DNA from 4 places in the Pseudomonas sp. NPDC079086 genome. Region 3 is predicted to be linked to each of the others. Evidence: riboswitches for the same ligand, from Rfam matches in the RefSeq annotation. Region 3 holds a riboswitch; each other region holds the start of a gene.

What was found. A riboswitch is a leader RNA that binds a small molecule or an ion and turns the genes downstream of it on or off. The one in region 3 is predicted to bind cobalamin.
Region 1: another riboswitch for cobalamin. It lies ahead of ACIGEK_RS07420 (energy-coupling factor ABC transporter permease); the one in region 3 lies ahead of cobO (cob(I)yrinic acid a,c-diamide adenosyltransferase).
Region 2: another riboswitch for cobalamin. It lies ahead of cobG (precorrin-3B synthase); the one in region 3 lies ahead of cobO (cob(I)yrinic acid a,c-diamide adenosyltransferase).
Region 4: another riboswitch for cobalamin. It lies ahead of cobW (cobalamin biosynthesis protein CobW); the one in region 3 lies ahead of cobO (cob(I)yrinic acid a,c-diamide adenosyltransferase).

Annotation. Positions count from the first base shown of each region.
Region 1 covers NZ_JBITTY010000001.1:1,592,972-1,597,161, forward strand. Annotated here, with positions in the region: gene ACIGEK_RS07410 (TetR/AcrR family transcriptional regulator) at 1-51, shown strand, start outside; gene ACIGEK_RS07415 (acyl-CoA dehydrogenase family protein) at 48-1,700, shown strand; cobalamin riboswitch at 1,804-2,012, shown strand; gene ACIGEK_RS07420 (energy-coupling factor ABC transporter permease) at 2,066-2,746, shown strand; gene ACIGEK_RS07425 (hypothetical protein) at 2,751-3,494, opposite strand; gene ACIGEK_RS07430 (DUF3703 domain-containing protein) at 3,602-3,928, shown strand; gene amn (AMP nucleosidase) at 4,012-4,190, shown strand, end outside.
Region 2 covers NZ_JBITTY010000001.1:756,294-760,483, forward strand. Annotated here, with positions in the region: gene ACIGEK_RS03645 (precorrin-8X methylmutase) at 1-247, opposite strand, end outside; gene cobG (precorrin-3B synthase) at 240-1,583, opposite strand; cobalamin riboswitch at 1,679-1,867, opposite strand; gene cbiE (precorrin-6y C5,15-methyltransferase (decarboxylating) subunit CbiE) at 1,926-3,128, shown strand; gene ACIGEK_RS03660 (cobalt-precorrin-6A reductase) at 3,125-3,853, shown strand; gene ACIGEK_RS03665 ((2Fe-2S) ferredoxin domain-containing protein) at 4,093-4,190, shown strand, end outside.
Region 3 covers NZ_JBITTY010000002.1:628,505-632,694, reverse strand. Annotated here, with positions in the region: gene ACIGEK_RS12465 (alpha/beta hydrolase) at 1-969, shown strand, start outside; gene ACIGEK_RS12460 (MliC family protein) at 1,076-1,669, shown strand; cobalamin riboswitch at 1,737-1,962, shown strand; gene cobO (cob(I)yrinic acid a,c-diamide adenosyltransferase) at 2,072-2,683, shown strand; gene ACIGEK_RS12450 (cobyrinate a,c-diamide synthase) at 2,683-3,987, shown strand; gene bluB (5,6-dimethylbenzimidazole synthase) at 3,984-4,190, shown strand, end outside.
Region 4 covers NZ_JBITTY010000001.1:739,280-743,469, reverse strand. Annotated here, with positions in the region: gene cobN (cobaltochelatase subunit CobN) at 1-539, opposite strand, end outside; gene cobW (cobalamin biosynthesis protein CobW) at 546-1,601, opposite strand; cobalamin riboswitch at 1,701-1,937, opposite strand; gene ACIGEK_RS03590 (cobalamin biosynthesis protein) at 2,024-2,467, shown strand; gene cobM (precorrin-4 C(11)-methyltransferase) at 2,464-3,219, shown strand; gene ACIGEK_RS03580 (YoaK family protein) at 3,240-4,001, opposite strand; gene ACIGEK_RS03575 (hypothetical protein) at 4,026-4,190, opposite strand, start outside.

The DNA.
Region 1 (4,190 bases), on a different contig from region 3:
TGTCTACGCGTCGTGGGCGCCCCATTGCCTGAAGAGGAGCCTCAGCCATGAACGCCAGCCAACACGCCGAAACCCATGAAGTGTTCAATCAAGTGCCGTCGCTGGATGGCGCCAATCTGTACCGCGTCGACCTGCCGCTGCAAGAGTGGACCAAGCGTTTTGGCGGTGGCTGGGCCGAGCAGCGTCTGGATGTATATGGCGGTCTGGCCGGCGGTGAGCTGATGGTCGCTGGTTTTCTCGCTAACGAAAATAAGCCGGTGTTTAAGAGCCATGACCGTTATGGTCATCGTGCTGATTTGGTTGAGTTTCACCCGGCCTACCACCAGTTGATGAGCGCCGCTATCGAACACGGCCTGCCGTCCATGCCCTGGACTGACCCGCGTGCCGGTGCCCAGGTGGCACGTGCCGCGATGAGCTACCTGCACAGCCAGGCCGAAGCCGGTAGCGGCTGCCCGCTGACCATGACCTTCGCCAGCGTGCCCGCACTCAAGCTACAGGCCGATGTGGCCGAGAAGTGGTTGCCAAAAATCCTCTCGACCCAATACGACCCGCGCAACCTGCCGATAGAGCAGAAAACCGGGGCGACCATCGGCATGGCCATGACCGAGAAGCAGGGCGGTACTGATGTGCGCGCCAACACCACGCGGGCTTATCCGGTTGGCCTGGGTGGCCCGGGTCAGGCCTATGAGCTGGTTGGCCATAAGTGGTTCTGCTCGGCGCCGATGTGCGATGCCTTTCTGACCCTGGCGTATACCGCTAAGGGGCTGACCTGCTTTCTACTGCCACGCCATCGTCCGGATGGTTCGCGTAACGAGTTCTATATCCAGCGCCTGAAAAACAAGCTGGGCAACTGGTCGAACGCCTCCAGCGAAGTGGAGTTCCGCGGCGCGCTGGCCTGGATGGTCGGCGAGGAAGGCCGCGGCGTGCCAACCATTATCGAGATGGTCGCGCTGACCCGCTTCGACTGCATGATCGGCTCCAGCGCGCTGATGCGTCAGGCGCTGACCCAGGCCGCGCACCACTGTGCCCATCGCCAGGTGGGCGGCCGCGTGCTTAGCGAACAGCCGTTGATGCAGAACGTACTGGCTGACCTGGCCCTGGAAAGTGAGGCGGCGCTAGCGTTGACCATGCGTATGGGCAAGGCGCTGGATAATCCGCACGACGAGCAGGAAGACAAGTTCGCTCGGCTCGTCACCGCTGTGGGCAAATACTGGATCTGCAAACGGGCGCCGGCCATGATCAACGAGGCCGCCGAATGCATGGGCGGCGCCGGTTATGTCGAGGAAACCATCCTGCCGCGCCTGTACCGCGAAGCACCGGTCAATTCCACCTGGGAAGGTTCGGGCAACGTGCAATGCCTGGACGTGTTGCGTGCCCTGTCTAAGGAACCAGGTGTGCTTGATGCGCTGTTCCATGAGCTGGGCGACGGCCACGGTGATGCAAGGCTCAAGGCGCATGTTGCCAAGTTGCAGGCGGATTTCCGCGACACCGCCGATATCCAGTACCGCGCTCGCCAACTCACCGAAGACGTGGCTTTGGCGCTGCAAGCCAAGTTGCTGCTGGAAGCCGGTAATGCGGCGGTGTCTGATGCCTTTATCGCCAGCCGCCTGGGCGGCCAGGGTGGTCGTGTCTACGGCACCTTGCCGCGCGGAGTGGAAGTTGAGGCGTTGTTGGCGCGCAGCACGCCGCACCTGGTGTGAGGTGTATGCCCGTCTAGCAAGGGCTTTTGCGCGAATTGCAGTGTTCTGCTTTACCTTGAGCCCGGTCCTCTGCGCCGGGCTATGTCATTTCTGCGTGCGGCCGGGTAAGGTGGCCGCCGATGGTTCCGCAGCGTGTTACGCGAGCGGATGAAAAGGGAACATGGTGGGTACTGCTACACGTACCGAAGCCATGGCTGCCCCCGCAACTGTAAGCGGCGAGCGACGCCCACATGCCACTGACCGCAAGGTTGGGAAGGCGGGCGAAGTAGTAAACCGTGAGCCAGGAGACCTGCCATCGAAGCCGGGCACGATGCCCAATCCCTCAATCCAGATCATCGCGCGGTGGGCGCGGTACAGGAATCTCTATGCACATCGAACCAGAAGTCGTTACTGGCGCCAAACTCTTCCTCAGTTATGCAACCGCAGCGGGTGCCTTTGGCCTCACGGCCAAGCTTGCCCTCGACAGCGTACGCAGCAACGGCGGCATTGCTGCCCTGACCTTACGTAGCCTGCTGACCACTGCGTTGGTGTTTTGCTTCTTCGAGGTCTTTCCGCATCAGGCGGTTGGCGTTTCCGAAGTACACCTGATCCTCGGCTCAACTCTGCTGCTGCTGTTTGGCGCCGGGGCAACGGCTATCGGTCTGGCGCTTGGCCTGTTGCTGCAGGGGCTATTGTTCGCTCAGTTCGACTTGCCGCAGTACGGCATGAACGTGACCACGCTGCTGGTACCGCTGTGGGGTATCAGCCTGCTGGCCAAGCGCCTGATTGCGCCGGGCACCGCGTATGTGGACCTCTCCTACAAGCAGGCGCTGGCGCTGTCGACGGCTTATCAGGGTGGCATCGTTGCCTGGGTCGGTTTCTGGGCGGTCTACGGTAACGGCTTCTCCGGCGAGAACCTGGCTGCCGTCGGTAGCTTCGGTTTGGCCTATATGAGCGTGATCCTGATCGAGCCACTGGTCGATCTGGGTGTGCTGGCCGCCGCCAAGGCGCTGTCCGCCTATAGCCGTGGGCCGTTGTTCAACGCGCGGCTGCACCAGCCTGCCTGATTGATCACCGGCGGCGCTGCCAGATCAGCTTGCCGGTATTGCTCTCAGTGACCAGGTACTGGTCACTGAAGCGATAGTAGGCGGCAGGCTGATAGTCACTGCGGCCTTGCATCTGCACCTCCAGCAAGCCGTTGTTGCTCTGCCAGCGCCCGCTGTATTGCAGCTCGCCAGGGCTGTCGTAGTTCCAGTCTGAGCCGCCTGCCACGCTGCGCGTCCATTGCGAAACGCTGCCGTCATCACTCAGTTGCAGAATCATCTGGGTGGTCATCGACGCGAAATTGGCGCCGCCGCTGTTGATGATTTTCTCGTGTATCCAGGTTCCGATCAGCGCTGGGTCGCGTGTTGCACTGCTGCTTGGGCGGCTACTTTGCGTGGCCGCTGCAGCGCTAATGTTTTGCCGGTGGAACAGCGCCTTGCGTTCCAGGGTTGCTCCGGTAGTCGGATTGCGCGCGGCGATATGGGTGTTGAGCACGCCATTGGCGTAGGTGGCATTCATATTGGCGATCAACTGCCCGGATTGCGGTTCGCTGATCTGCGCGCTGAGCAGTTGGCCGTCAAAGCTGCCGCTGATCTGCAGGCGCAACGTGCCGCCCTCGATATATTCCCCGCTGACTTGCTGGCCTTGACTGCGCAGGTGCATTTCGGCTGGCTGGCCGTCCAGCGTAGTCAGGTAGTGGCCGTCCAGGGTGTCGGCCAGCAGAAAACTGGGTAATAGGCACAGCACAAGTGTGAGCAGGGCGCGCGGCATGCGTTTTCCTCAGGAACTGGGGTTGTTGAAGATTAGCTGTTGTTGCTTGACCTGGGGGCGGCCTCGCACTTGCAGACTGACTGTGCAGCTTAACGAGGAGCGTTGCCATGACCCGTGAACACGCCTTTTGGCAAGAATACCAACTGGCCCGCGCCCAGTGCGGCTTTGATCCAGCCGCCGAGCTACACCATCTGGAGCGAGCGCATATTCTCGGTCAGCGTTATTTCAACGAGCACTTGCGCAGTCATTTGTGGATGCTTGCATGGGCTTGGCGCCAGCGTGACTGGGCCGAAGGGCTGGCGCAGTTGCTGCGCATTCCCGGTAGCCTAGGCTCGTTGTTAGGCCTATTACCCTCGGGGAATCCGGGTACGCGTCGCGTCGGTCCGCTGACCCCTCAGGATATTCCTGAGGATCTGCAAGCGCTGCTCAAGTAGCCAGCACAGGCAACACCGCGCTATCGCAAACGCGGCGGATCAGGGCAAGATAGAGCCATTACGTTCAGCCAGGAAGGTGCCTTGTGAACCCTTGCTCCGATGACTTTATTGTCGCCAAAACCGCTGAAGAAGCGGTGGATCGTCTGGCCGCTCTGCACCTGCAGGCGACCACCGCTCTCAGTCAGGCGCTCAAGCGCTACCTGAAAGAGCGCATCAAGCCAGATGCCGCCCAGCAGTGCCAGTTCCGTTACCCAGAGCTGCG
Region 2 (4,190 bases), on a different contig from region 3:
TGCCTTCGGCGACCATCCGCGCATCGCAGAGAATCGGCGCGCCCTTGGCCAGCGCGGCGCGGCCGGCTGCACCGGCCCCGGGGGAGAAGCGCAGGTCCTGCACCACATCGACCATGCCGCAGGCGTGGATAACGCGCACGGCGAGCTTTTCCAGATCAGCCGGTATCGCCGACAGGTCAGCCTCGGCGCGGATGGTGGCGAAGGACTGGCGGTAGATTTCCTGGCCGTCGCGGATGTACTCAAGCATCGCTGTTTCCTGTTGTGCAGTGGGCGGCGAACCAGTCGCCGGCCTCGTCGATCGTTATGGCGCTGGCCAGCATTTGGCCGAAACCGGCCGCCTCGGGCGTGCGTTGATAAAGCTGGTAATGCCCGGCGCTGCTGGCCAGCAGCGTAAAGGGCGCGGTATGCGCGGCGGCGCAGGAGCGCGGGCAGGCGCTGAGATGCACCTGCGGCCGCGCTGTGCTGGCGCGCAGGTGCTTGGCGAGCAGCAAGGCGTCGACTTTGCTGTCGGCTAGGCCCTTGGCGCAGGCGGCTGAGCCGGTGCAGGCGATCAGATTGCTAAGCGGTTCCTGCGCGTCAGTGAGCAGGCCGAGTTCGGCCAGCGCGTGCAGCAGTGTGCCTGCCGAGTGCTCTGGGATATTCGGCAGCAGCAGACCCTGCCAGGGCGTCAGGCGCAGGCTGGCATCGCCGTAGTGCTCAGCCAGCTCGGCCAGGGCGCGCAGCTGCGCGGCGTTGATCCGGCCCAGGCGCGCGCTGGCTGCAATCATGCACAGGCCGGCCTGCTGCTGTGGATAAATGCCGAGTGCTGGATGTGGGTGGATCGAGGTGCGCTGCCAACCGAGTGGGGCCGCTTGCAGGGCGAAGGGCAGTTGCGCCTGTAGCTGTTGCAGCAGCTGGCGGGCTGGAGTCACGGCGAGCAGCTGGCGCATCCGGCTATGTTCGCTTCCGGCCAAGTTGAGAAACAGCCTGAGCAGTAGCTCGATTAGCTGCACGACTTGCTCTGCGTCGATCACACCCAGTGGCTTGTCACTCGGGCAACCGGCCAAGCCAAAGGCCAATCGGGCCGGCGATCCGGGCAGGGCGCTAAGCCAGATATCGTGGGGGTGTTCGAGCATAGTCAGGGCTTCGCCGCCGTCCAGCTGCAGGGCGAACTTGGCCGACAGCCCATGCAGCGTCGGGGTGGTTTGCAGCAGGTCGAGCAATGCGGCGGCCAGCGGGCGGGTGTCGAGCAGGGCGTGCGGATCGAGGCCGGCGGCGGGGCTAAATAGCAGGTTGCGCACATCGTCGGCGGCCGGGTTGCTGGGGCCCAGGCCTGCGGCGAGCAGGCGCTCGATCAACTCGGCTTGCTGGCCGGGCAACACGCCACGAATCTGCAGATTGCTGCGGTTGGTCAGCTCCAGCACACCGCTGGCGCAGTGTTCGGCCGCCTCGGCGATGGCGCGTGCCTGGGAGCTGTTGAGTACGCCGCCGGCCAGCTTGACCCGACAGATGCCACCGTCCAGCGCCGGAACGATACGCAGCAGGCCGGGACACGCGCTAGGACGTGGGTCGGGCAGGTCGGCGGAGGTTGGACGGTTGCGCAAAAAGGGTCACCAGCAACAAAGACGCGGCGACCGAACCAGCGAAATCCGCCCACAGGGGATTTCATGGCATCGGTACACCCCGCCCGATGTTGGCACTCGCGACTAGCGTCGTCGGCAGGTCTCCTGGCTGACAGGTCTTTATCTGCCGCGGCCTTCCCGGTTACCCAGTGGCACAGTTGCGGCAGACTCGCTGTTTACAGTTGCGGGGGCAGCCACGGTTTAACCGTGTTCCCTCTTAGGCCCTATGCACAATGGCGGCGGGCACCGACGAAGGCGCTATTATGCCCGCTTTGTTTGACGTGCAGACACCCTTGCTCGTCGGGCGGGCGCAGAGGAGTAGGTATGACGGCCTGGTTAACCCTGGTGGGGATAGGTGAAGACGGCTATGCCGACCTGGGTGAGGCGGCGCGGCTGGCGCTGGGTGAGGCGCAGTGGATTGTTGGCAGCCCACGGCAGCTGGCGCTGTTGCCCAGCGATCTGCCGGGGCAGCACGAACTGTGGCCCAGCCCCTTCAGCCTGGAGCCGGTGTTGGCGCGGCGCGGTACGCCGGTGTGCGTGCTGGCCAGCGGCGACCCGCTGTTCTATGGGGTTGGCGCGAGCCTGGCGCGGCAGCTGCCGACGGATGAGTTGCGGGTGTTTTCCGCACCCTCGTCGGTGTCGCTGGCCGCCGCCCGTCTGGGCTGGCCGCTGCAGGACGTGACGGTGCTGTCGCTGGTGGCGCGGCCGTTGGCGGCGTTGCAGGCACAGCTCTTCCCTGGCGCGCGGCTGCTGCTGTTGAGCAATGACGGCGACAGCCCGGCGGCCGTGGCCGAGTTGCTGCGTGAACGCGGTTTTGGCCCGAGCCGGCTGACCGTGCTGGAGCACCTGAGCGGCGCTCAGGAACGGCGGATTGATGGCCTGGCCAGTGACTGGGCATTGCCGCGCGCTGCTGATCTCAATCTGTTGGCAATCGAGTGCGAGGCTGGCGCTGAGGCGCGCTTGCTGCCGCTGACGCCGGGTTTGCCGGACGACGCCTATCGGCACGACGGTCAGCTGACCAAGCGTGATGTGCGCGCCATCACCCTGGCGCGGCTGGCGCCGCAACCCGGCGAGCTGCTCTGGGATGTCGGCGCTGGCTGCGGCTCCATCGGCATCGAGTGGATGCGCGCGCATACCAGCTGCCGGGCGCTTGCCATCGAGGCCGATGCCGGCCGTCAGGCGCATATCCAGCACAATCGCGACGCCCTCGGCGTGCCTGGCCTGCAACTGGTCGCCGGCCGTGCCCCCGAAGTGCTGAGCGGCTTGGCTGCGCCGGATGCGATTTTTATCGGCGGTGGGGTGACCATCCCCGGTGTGCTGGAGCAGTGCTGGGCCAACCTCAAGCCGGGCGGCCGCCTGGTGGCCAATGCCGTGACCCTGCAAAGTGAAGCGGCGCTGGTGGCCTGGCGTGAACAGGTGGGCGGCGAGCTGACCCGCATCAGCGTGGCCCAGGCGCAGCCGCTGGGCGGTTTCGACACCTGGCGCAGCGCCTTGCCGATAACTCTGCTGGAAGTACGCAAGCCGTGAGTCCGCGCATTCTGCTGCTCGGCGGCACCACCGAGGCGTTGCGCCTGGCGCGCCGTTTAAGCCCCGAAACTATCTACAGCCTGGCCGGGCTGGGCCGGGTGCCGGATGACTTGCCCTGTCAGGTGCGCGTTGGCGGTTTCGGCGGGGCAGAAGGTTTGGCGGGGTATATCCGCGAACAGGGCATCGAACTGCTGCTCGACCTGACCCACCCCTACGCTGCGCAGATCAGCACCAACGCCGCCCGCGCCGCCGAACTGAGCGGGATCGTCTGCTGGGCGCTGCGCCGTCCCGGTTGGCAGGCCGGCGCAGGGGATGACTGGTGCGAGGTGGACGATTGGACCGGACTGATTGCCGCGCTAGACGAGTTCCGCCGGCCGCTGTTTACCCTTGGCCGTGAGCCGCTGGAACACCTGCACGAGATTCCCCTGCATCAGCACTGGACCGTGCGCTGCCTGACGGAGCAGCAAGCCGTGCCGCGTGCGGAGATTATCGGCGCGCGCGGGCCGTTCGATCTGCACGGCGAGCGTGCGTTATTCGCTCGCCTGGGCACGGATGTGCTGATCAGCAAGAACAGCGGCAGCCAGTCCACCGAGCCCAAGTTGCAGGTGGCGCGTGAACTGAGTTTGCCTGTATTGCTGCTGCGTCGGCCCGAGTTGCCAGCGGTTGATCGCGAGTTTCTGCAGCCAGATGCCCTGTGGGAGGCGCTAGAGCGGCGATTGGTCTGAGCGGTCGTCGCGGCTAAAGCCCCACAAGTCACAGATTGTTCCTCACGCTCCGCGTGGGAATTCAGCCCAGGACGCTCTGCGTCCACCACGGTTGCGCAGAGTTCAACTACGTCAGGCACGACGCGGAGCGTTGTAAGCGCAGGTGCCCACTCAGAGCGTGGGCACCATCTGGAATCTGATGCCCCGCCACCCGAGCAAAAAATCCCCTGTTAGACTGCCGCCCCGCTTTGGAGGCCGCCATGACCACGCCCGTTTCCCCTTACGCTCGCATTCTGTTTATTGGCCCAGGCCTCAGCCGTGGTGCGTCGGCTGAGCGTTTGCGCCAGCGCGTCGAGGC
Region 3 (4,190 bases):
TCGGTCAGCGAACTGCGCGAGCGTGAGCTGCCACTAAGCCTGATTGCGGCTCAGCAAACAGCGGTACTGCCGGTGCAGCGGCCGATTGATGTGCCTTTGGCGTCGCCGGTGCAGAGCTATATCGATGCGATCAACCTGGCGCTGGATAAGGCCCGCGACAAGGAAATCATTATCTATGTGCATGGCGCGAAGGTGGATTTCACCAATGCCTGTGAGCTGACGGGTGAGCTGGTGCATTTTGCCGGGAGAGACTTTGTCGGCCTGGCATTCGATTGGCCGTCACACCAGAACATTGTCAGCTATCTGCTCGGCATCGATGTCGGTCGCGCTCGTGATTCCAGCCAAGCGTTGGCGCAGTTGATCGAGCTGCTGGCGCGGCATACCGCTGTCGAGCGAATCAACCTGATCGCATACAGCGCCGGCGGGCGCGTGGCATCTCTAGCGTTGCAGGAATTCCAGAATCGTCATCCGGATTTGAATACGGCGCAGTTGCAGGAGCGTTATCGGATTGGCGCAGTGGTCTTTGCCGCAGCGGATGTCCCTGAGGAAATATTTGAAGGCCGCCTGCCTGCCATCAGTCGCGTTGCTGAGCAGGTGATGATCACTGTGTCCGATCAGGATGAGGCACTGGACTATGCGCAGCGTCTGATGCCCGGTGGCGCGCGGATTGGCAGCAGCCGGGCCGAGCAGAGCCTGCACCAATTCACACACAGGCGGCACCTAAACAATGTCACCTTACTGGATGTGTCCGGCAATAGCAGTGAGCGCGGTTTTGACATCGTCGGTCATCATTACTGGTACCGCCACCCCTGGGTCAGCAGCGATGTGATTTTACTGTTGCGTACGAATCTATCGCCGGATCAACGGGCGCTATCTGTCACCGAGCACCCGGCAGTCTGGTACATGAACACTGACTACCCACTGACGGTACGTGAAGCAACCCGGCGTGTACTCAAGGGCCAATGGTAGATGCTTTGGTCTGGCCTTAGCTGACGAAACATGCAGCTTGGCGCAAGCAGGCTGTAAGCCTGGATACGGCTATTAAAAACAAACGGATAGCGGACGAGGAGTCACCATGTTCACCCTTAAGCGTTTTGTCCTTTTGGCTCTGCTCGGCCTGCCGTTAGCGACCCTGCAGGCGGCTGAACCATCGTTCAGCTGTACCAAGGTAGCGTCTGGCAGTATTGAGGAACTGATTTGTCAGACGCCTGCTCTGGCCGAGTTCGACCAGAAAATGGCGAGTGTTTATCAGCAGGCTTCGGCCAAGGCCGCGAACCAGCATCCACCGGTACTCAAAGCTGAGCAGAGAGGCTGGATAAAAGGTCGCAATGACTGCTGGAAGGCCGCTGACCGCGAGCAGTGCGTAACCGAGAGCTATCGCCTGCGGATTACCGAATTGCAGGCGCGCTATGCGTTGCTCAAAGCTGTCGGGCCGGTGCATTTTCAGTGTGATGGCCTGCCAGCCAAGGAAGTGATCGTCACCTATTACCCCTCCGAGCCTGCGACCCTGCTGGCCGAGTTTGCCGACAGCGTGTCGTTGATGTACCAGCAGCCCGCAACCAGCGGTAGAAAATACCAGGGGTGCAATGAATCATTCTGGGAGCACCAGGGTGAGGCGGCTGTGGTGTGGGGCTACGGCTCGCCCGAGATGAAGTGTCAGGCCAAGTAACCCAGGTGGCTTAAGCCATCTGCGCTAAATGGCGCATTCGTTTGACGCTTAATCGCGAACTCTCTACCCTTCGCGCCTTGTAACAGGTGCCCCCAACGCTGTGCGTGTGCGGGGTGAAACTGGGAAGTCGGTGCGCTGTGTGTCTTTACGCCAGTTATTCCGACGCTGCCCCCGCAACGGTAAGTGAGTTAAACGTCGCAATTGCCACTGTGCTGCATGCATGGGAAGGCGCGGCTTAGAGCCTGAAGGTTCGCTCACAAGCCCGGAGACCGGCCTGTTGCAGTCCACGGCATCGCGGAGGGCGATGGCTGGCGTGTGGTTTGCGCTATGCGTAGGCCCGCGCTGTCCCTATCTCCGCATGCTTTTTCCAGCCAGATCGCCCTGTGGCGGTGGAGCAGTGCGATGACTGAATCGATTGAGCGTGACGCCCGGCACAAGGCGCGCATGGCCCGCAAGAAAGCCCTGATCGATGAAAAAATTGCCCAGGCCCAGGACGAATACGGCCTGCTGCTGGTGCACAGCGGCAATGGCAAGGGCAAGAGCAGCAGCGCCTTCGGCATGGTCGCCCGCGCCTTGGGCCACGGCCTCAAGGTTGGCGTGGTGCAATTTATCAAGGGTGCGGCCAGTACCGGCGAAGAAGCCTTCTTTCGCCGTTTTCCCGATGAAGTCAGCTACCACGTGATGGGCGAGGGCTTTACCTGGGAAACCCAGGATCGCCAACGTGATATCGATAAAGCCCGTGAAGCCTGGGCCGTGGCTGCGCAGTTGCTGAATGATTCAGCCGTTGGCCTGGTAGTGCTCGACGAGCTGAACATCGCGCTGAAATACGCTTACCTGGAACTCGACGTGGTGCTCGCCGATATCGAAGCGCGGCCGCTGCTGCAGCATGTGGTGGTGACTGGTCGTGGTGCGCTGCCGGGGATGATTGAGGCGGCGGATACCGTGACTGAAATGAGCCTGGTCAAGCATGCGTTCAAGGCCGGGGTGAAGGCGCAGAAAGGGGTGGAGTACTGATGCCCGCACGTCAATGTCCTGCACTGCTGATCGCTGCACCGGCTTCCGGCCAAGGCAAGACCACCGTAACCGCTGCCCTGGCACGGTTGCACGCGCGCCAAGGCAAGCGCGTGCGGGTGTTCAAATGTGGCCCGGACTTTCTCGATCCGATGATTCTCGCCCGCGCCAGCGGTGCACCTGTGTATCAGCTTGATCTGTGGATGGTTGGCGAGGCGGAGAGTCGCCGGTTGCTTTGGGAGGCGGCAGGTGAAGCCGACCTGATTCTGATCGAAGGGGTAATGGGCCTGTTCGATGGCACGCCCTCGGCGGCTGATCTGGCCCGGCACTTTGGCGTGCCGGTGCTGGCGGTGATCGATGGCTCTGCCATGGCCCAGACCTTTGGCGCCATGGCCCATGGTCTGGCGACCTTTCAGCCTGATTTGCCATTTTCCGGTGTGCTCGGCAATCGGGTTGGCAGCACACGGCATGGCGAGATTCTGCGTGATGCGCTGCCGGCCTCGATCCGCTGGTACGGCGCCTTGCCGCGCAGTGCCGAAGTTGGCTTGCCGAGCCGTCATCTGGGCCTGGTGCAGGCCGGCGAGCTGGCCGATCTGGATGCACGCCTGGATGCCGCTGCCGATGCCCTGGCCGCCAGTGCTGATACCCGTTTGCCGCCGCCCGTCAGCTTCGCCGCGCCGGAGCAGGCAAGGCCCGCACCCTTGCTCAAGGGGGTGCGGATTGGCGTGGCACGCGACAGTGCCTTTGCCTTTCTCTATCAGGCCAATCTCGATCTGTTGTGCGAACTGGGCGCCGAATTGAAGTTTTTTTCACCGCTGACAGACGCGCAGTTACCCGAGGTCGATAGCCTGTATCTGCCTGGCGGTTACCCGGAATTGCATCTGGCCACGCTTGAGGCCAACCAGCCCATGGCTGAGGCGATTCGTACGCACCATGCCATCGGCAAACCGATCCACGCCGAGTGTGGCGGCATGCTCTATCTGCTCGACAAACTGACCGATAAGCAAGGCGCCAGCGGGCAGATGCTTGGCTTGTTAAGCGGCGAGGCGAGCCTGCAACCACGCATGACCGCCATGGCCTTGCAGCAGGCTGAGTTGCCTGAGGGGCTGTTACGCGGCCACAGCTTTCACTACTCGGCGCTTAGCAGCGAACTGCAACCGCTGACCCGTGGCGAGTGCCCGAACTACAAACGCACCAGTGAGGCGGTCTATCGCCAGGGGCGGATGACGGCCTCCTATATTCACTTCTACCTGCCGTCCGATCCGGCTGCCGCCGCTGCGCTGTTTCTCCCTGGAGTGCCTGCATGAGTGAGCAAGCCTTTAGCCCGCTAGAGCGCGCGGCGGTGTATCGCGCTATTGCTGAGCGTCGCGATATGCGTCATTTCAGCGGCGGCGAGGTGGCTCCCGAATTGCTCGCGCGCGTGCTCGAAGCCGCGCATCAGGCCCCCAGCGTCGGGTTGATGCAGCCCTGGCGCTTTATTCGCATCACCCGCCCGGCCTTGCGTGAGGCG
Region 4 (4,190 bases), on a different contig from region 3:
TGATAGAGGCCCACGCGCGGCAACGGCTGCGGCTCGCCCCAGACATAGTCACGCTGCAGCCACTGGCTGGCGATGCAGTTAAACAGCTGCCGCGCATTCTGCGCGCCGCCCTGACGGAGGAACTGCCAAAGCCGCTCGGCCTCAGCCTGCGGCACAGTGCTCAAGCCCATCAGCTCGGGGTCAGGGTTGTCGCAGCCGGGCACCATGATCACCCGCGCACCGCGCTCGGCCAGCTCAACCAAACGCTCAATACCGTAGCGCCAGTAACTGACGCCGCCGTGCACGGCAATCAGGATGACCTTGGCATGCTGCAGCACCTGCTCGACGTAGAGGTCCACCGAGGCGTGATTACTCAACTGCGCCGGACTGGCTAGGCGCAGGCTCGGGTAATCCTCGGGTAACTGCCGCGCCACCTCGGCCAGTAACGACAGCTGCGAATCGCCGGTGCAGAGAATCACCAGCTCGGCCGGTGTCTGGCCGAGGTCGGCGATGCTGTCGACCGGTACTTGGCTGCCGGGCTGGGTGCGGATTAGATGCATGGGGGCTTAGTTCGCCAATGCCGCCTGCAATTCAGCGCTGATGACAGCCTGATCAAGCTGCTGACCGATCACGATCAAGCGGCTGACCCGCACTTCGTCAGCCTGCCAGGCGCGGTCGAAGTGTTTGTCGAAGCGCTGGCCAACGCCTTGCAGCAGCAGACGCATCGGCTTGCCGGGAATCGCCGCGAAACCCTTGATGCGCAGAATGCCGTGTTTGCTGACCACGTCCTTCAGTGCGCCCAGCAAACGCGCTTCCTCGGCCTCCGGTAGTTCCACGTGGAACGAGTCGAATTCGTCGTGATCGTGCTCTTCATGCCCTTCCAGGTCATGGTGGGTTTTGCGCGCATCGATGTGCAGCTCGGTTTCGCAGTTGAGGCCCAGCAGTACGTCCAGCGGCAGTTCGCCGCCGTGGGCTTCGATAATTTTCACCGCTGGCGGCAGCTCTTCCGCCACTTCGGCGCGCACCGCCGCCAGGGTGGCGGCGTCGAGCAGGTCGGCTTTATTGAGGATCACCAGATCAGCGCTGGCCAGCTGATCCGCGAACAGCTCGTGCAGCGGCGATTCATGGTCGAGATTCGGATCAAGCTTGCGCTGCTGATCGACCTGGTCAGGGAAGGCAGCGAAAGTACCAGCGGCCACAGCTGGGCTATCGACCACAGTGATCACTGCATCCACCGTGCAGGCGTTGCGAATTTCCGGCCAGTTAAAGGCCTGCACCAGCGGCTTGGGCAGGGCCAGACCGGAGGTTTCGATAAGGATATGGTCGAGTTCGCCACGGCGCGCCACTAACTCGCGCATCACCGGGAAGAACTCTTCTTGCACGGTGCAACACAGGCAACCGTTGGCCAGCTCAAAGACGCGGCCGTTGGCTTCTTCTTCGCTACAACCGATGGAGCACTGTTTGAGGATTTCTCCGTCGATGCCCAGCTCGCCGAATTCATTGACGATCACCGCAATGCGCCGCCCGTCAGCGTGGCCAAGCATATGCCGGAGCAAGGTGGTTTTACCGGCGCCGAGAAAGCCGGTAACGATGGTGACGGGAAGTTTGCCGAGGGTTTTCATGGCGAGTCCTGCATAGCGTCGAAAGAAAGACGAGCAGGAGGCGGCACAGACATGACAGCCACGGGGCGTCAGCCAACACCACCGGATCACCCCGCCCGGTTGTCGAAAACGTGACGAGGCAGGTCTCCTGGCTCACGACCGGGCTGGCGTAGATACGCCGGCTACCCCCTTCGCCTTCCCGCGTTTACGCAGTGGCTGTTGTGCTGCAGCGCTTGGGCGGCAGAACAACGCAAGGGGACGAGTCGTTTACAGTTGCGGGGGCAGCCAAGGCATTCACCTTGTTCCCTCTTAGCTTCAGCGGCAGAGCCGCGAAGAACCTCGAACGCGCCAAGGCTACGCAGGCCACGGCGGCCGGTCAATCGCAGTTGACCACTGCCGGCCGCCATGGTGAGCTACGCCGCCGCACACATCGAGCACCGCAGATGATCCCCAGTAACGCCCCTAGCCGCCCCGCTGCCGCCATTCAGGTAGTCGCTGGGCTGGGCTGTCGCAGCGGCTGCAGTGTGGAAGATTTGCTCAGCCTGCTGCTGCACAGTTTGCAGGCGCATGGTCTTAATGTGGATAACTTGGCGGGGCTGGCGAGCATCACGCACAAGCGTGACGAACCGGGCCTGCAGGCGCTGGCCGAACATCTCGGCCTGCAGCTGATCTGTTTCAGCCCTGAAGAGCTGCTGCCCTATCAAAACCTCGTTCAAGCTTGCGCACTTACTCTGGCCGTCACCGGCAGCCCGGCCGTCGCCGAACCCTGCGCCCAGGCGCTGGCCGAACGCCTGGGCGGCCAACCTGTCCGCCTGCTCGGCGGCAAAACCCGTAATGCCAGTGCCACCTGCGCGCTGGCGTCGATTGCACCCAAGGATTTGTCATGACCGTCTACTTTATCGGTGCCGGCCCCGGCGACCCCGAGCTGATCACCGTAAAGGGCCAGCGCCTGCTGCGCAGCTGCCCGGTGATTCTCTACGCCGGCTCGCTGGTACCGGCAGCGGTGTTGGAAGGCCATAGCGCTGAGCAGGTGGTGAACACCGCTGAACTGCACCTGGATGAAATTATCGAGCTGATTGCCCAGGCGCACGGCAAAGGCCAGGACGTGGCCCGCGTGCATTCCGGCGACCCGTCGCTGTATGGCGCGATTGGCGAACAGATCCGCCACCTGCGTCGGCTGGAAATTCCTTTCCAGATCATTCCCGGCGTCACTGCGACCGCTGCTTGCGCCGCCCTGCTGGAAAGCGAACTGACCCTGCCCGAGGTGGCACAGACGCTGATTCTCACTCGCTATGCGAGCAAGTCGGAGATGCCGGCGGGTGAGCAGCTGAGTGATCTGGCGCGCCACGGCGCGACCATGGCCATTCACCTCGGCGTGGTACATCTGAGCAAGATAGTCACTGAGTTGCTGCCGCACTACGGCGCGGACTGTCCGATTGCTGTGGTGCACCGGGCCAGCTGGCCGGATCAGGATTGGGTCAGTGGCACCCTCGCCACCATCGAGGAGCAGGTGCGCGCCAAGGGCTTTCGCCGTACTGCACTGATCCTCGTCGGCCGCGTGCTGCACGCCGAACAGTTCGCCGACTCGGCGCTGTATAACGCCGAGCATCGCCATCTGTTCAGGTCGTCAGACGCTTGAGCGTAACCAACCGATCGACTTCAGCGACGTAGCGCCCTCCGTGCGAGTAACAGCAGGTCATCCAGCGCCGGCACGCAGGCCAGCAACACCAGCAGCAAGGCCAGCGGCACGGTGGCGATGTACCCCAGGTAGCTGAAACCCAGTGCGCCGATCACCCCACCGAGGAAGAAGTACAGCGCTAACAAGCTGAGCACCCGCAACCGCTGACGGTCGGCCATCACCCGGGCTATTTCAGGCCCGCGCGTGCGATTCCAATAGAACAGCTTGCCCAGCTCGATGCCGATGTCAGTGATGATCCCGGTGATATGCGTGGTGCGGATTTCGGCGTTGGAAAGCTTGGTGATCAGCGCGTTCTGCAGGCCCATGATGAAACACAGCAGCATCACCGTCAGCGGCACAAACAGGCCGGTAATCTGCGCCATTGCCGTGCCCAAAAAGCCAAAACACAGCAGCAACACGGCCTCAAGCAGCAGCGGCAAGGCGTATTCGCTGTGCAGATGCCGCCGCCGTGAGTAATTGATCATCACCGTCGAACACGCCGCGCCAAGAAGAAACGACAGCACCGCGCCGAGGCCACCCCAGACCAGCTCATACGCGCCCAGAGCGATGTTATCGGCCATTGCCGAGACAATGCCGGTCATGTGCGAGGTGTATTGCTGCACGGCAAGAAATCCGCCGGCATTGATCGCCCCGGCAACAAAAGCCAGGGTAAACCCAAGATGCCGGTTGGCAGCCGCACTGCGAGTGCGGCCGGTCAGACTTCTCGCATAACGAATGGGCATTGGGTGACCCTGGTTTACAGCCTGTTAGAGATGAATCTCTGTGCCTTTGATGCCGAGTAAGCGCAACTCTTCGATCAGGTCATTGAGGTCGGCGAAGGACTCCACCTGCTCTTGGTCATCAACCAGAAAGAAGCTGGTGCCCGCGCCCTTCTTCAATAGCACGATCCATTCCCGGGTATTGGCCGGGTT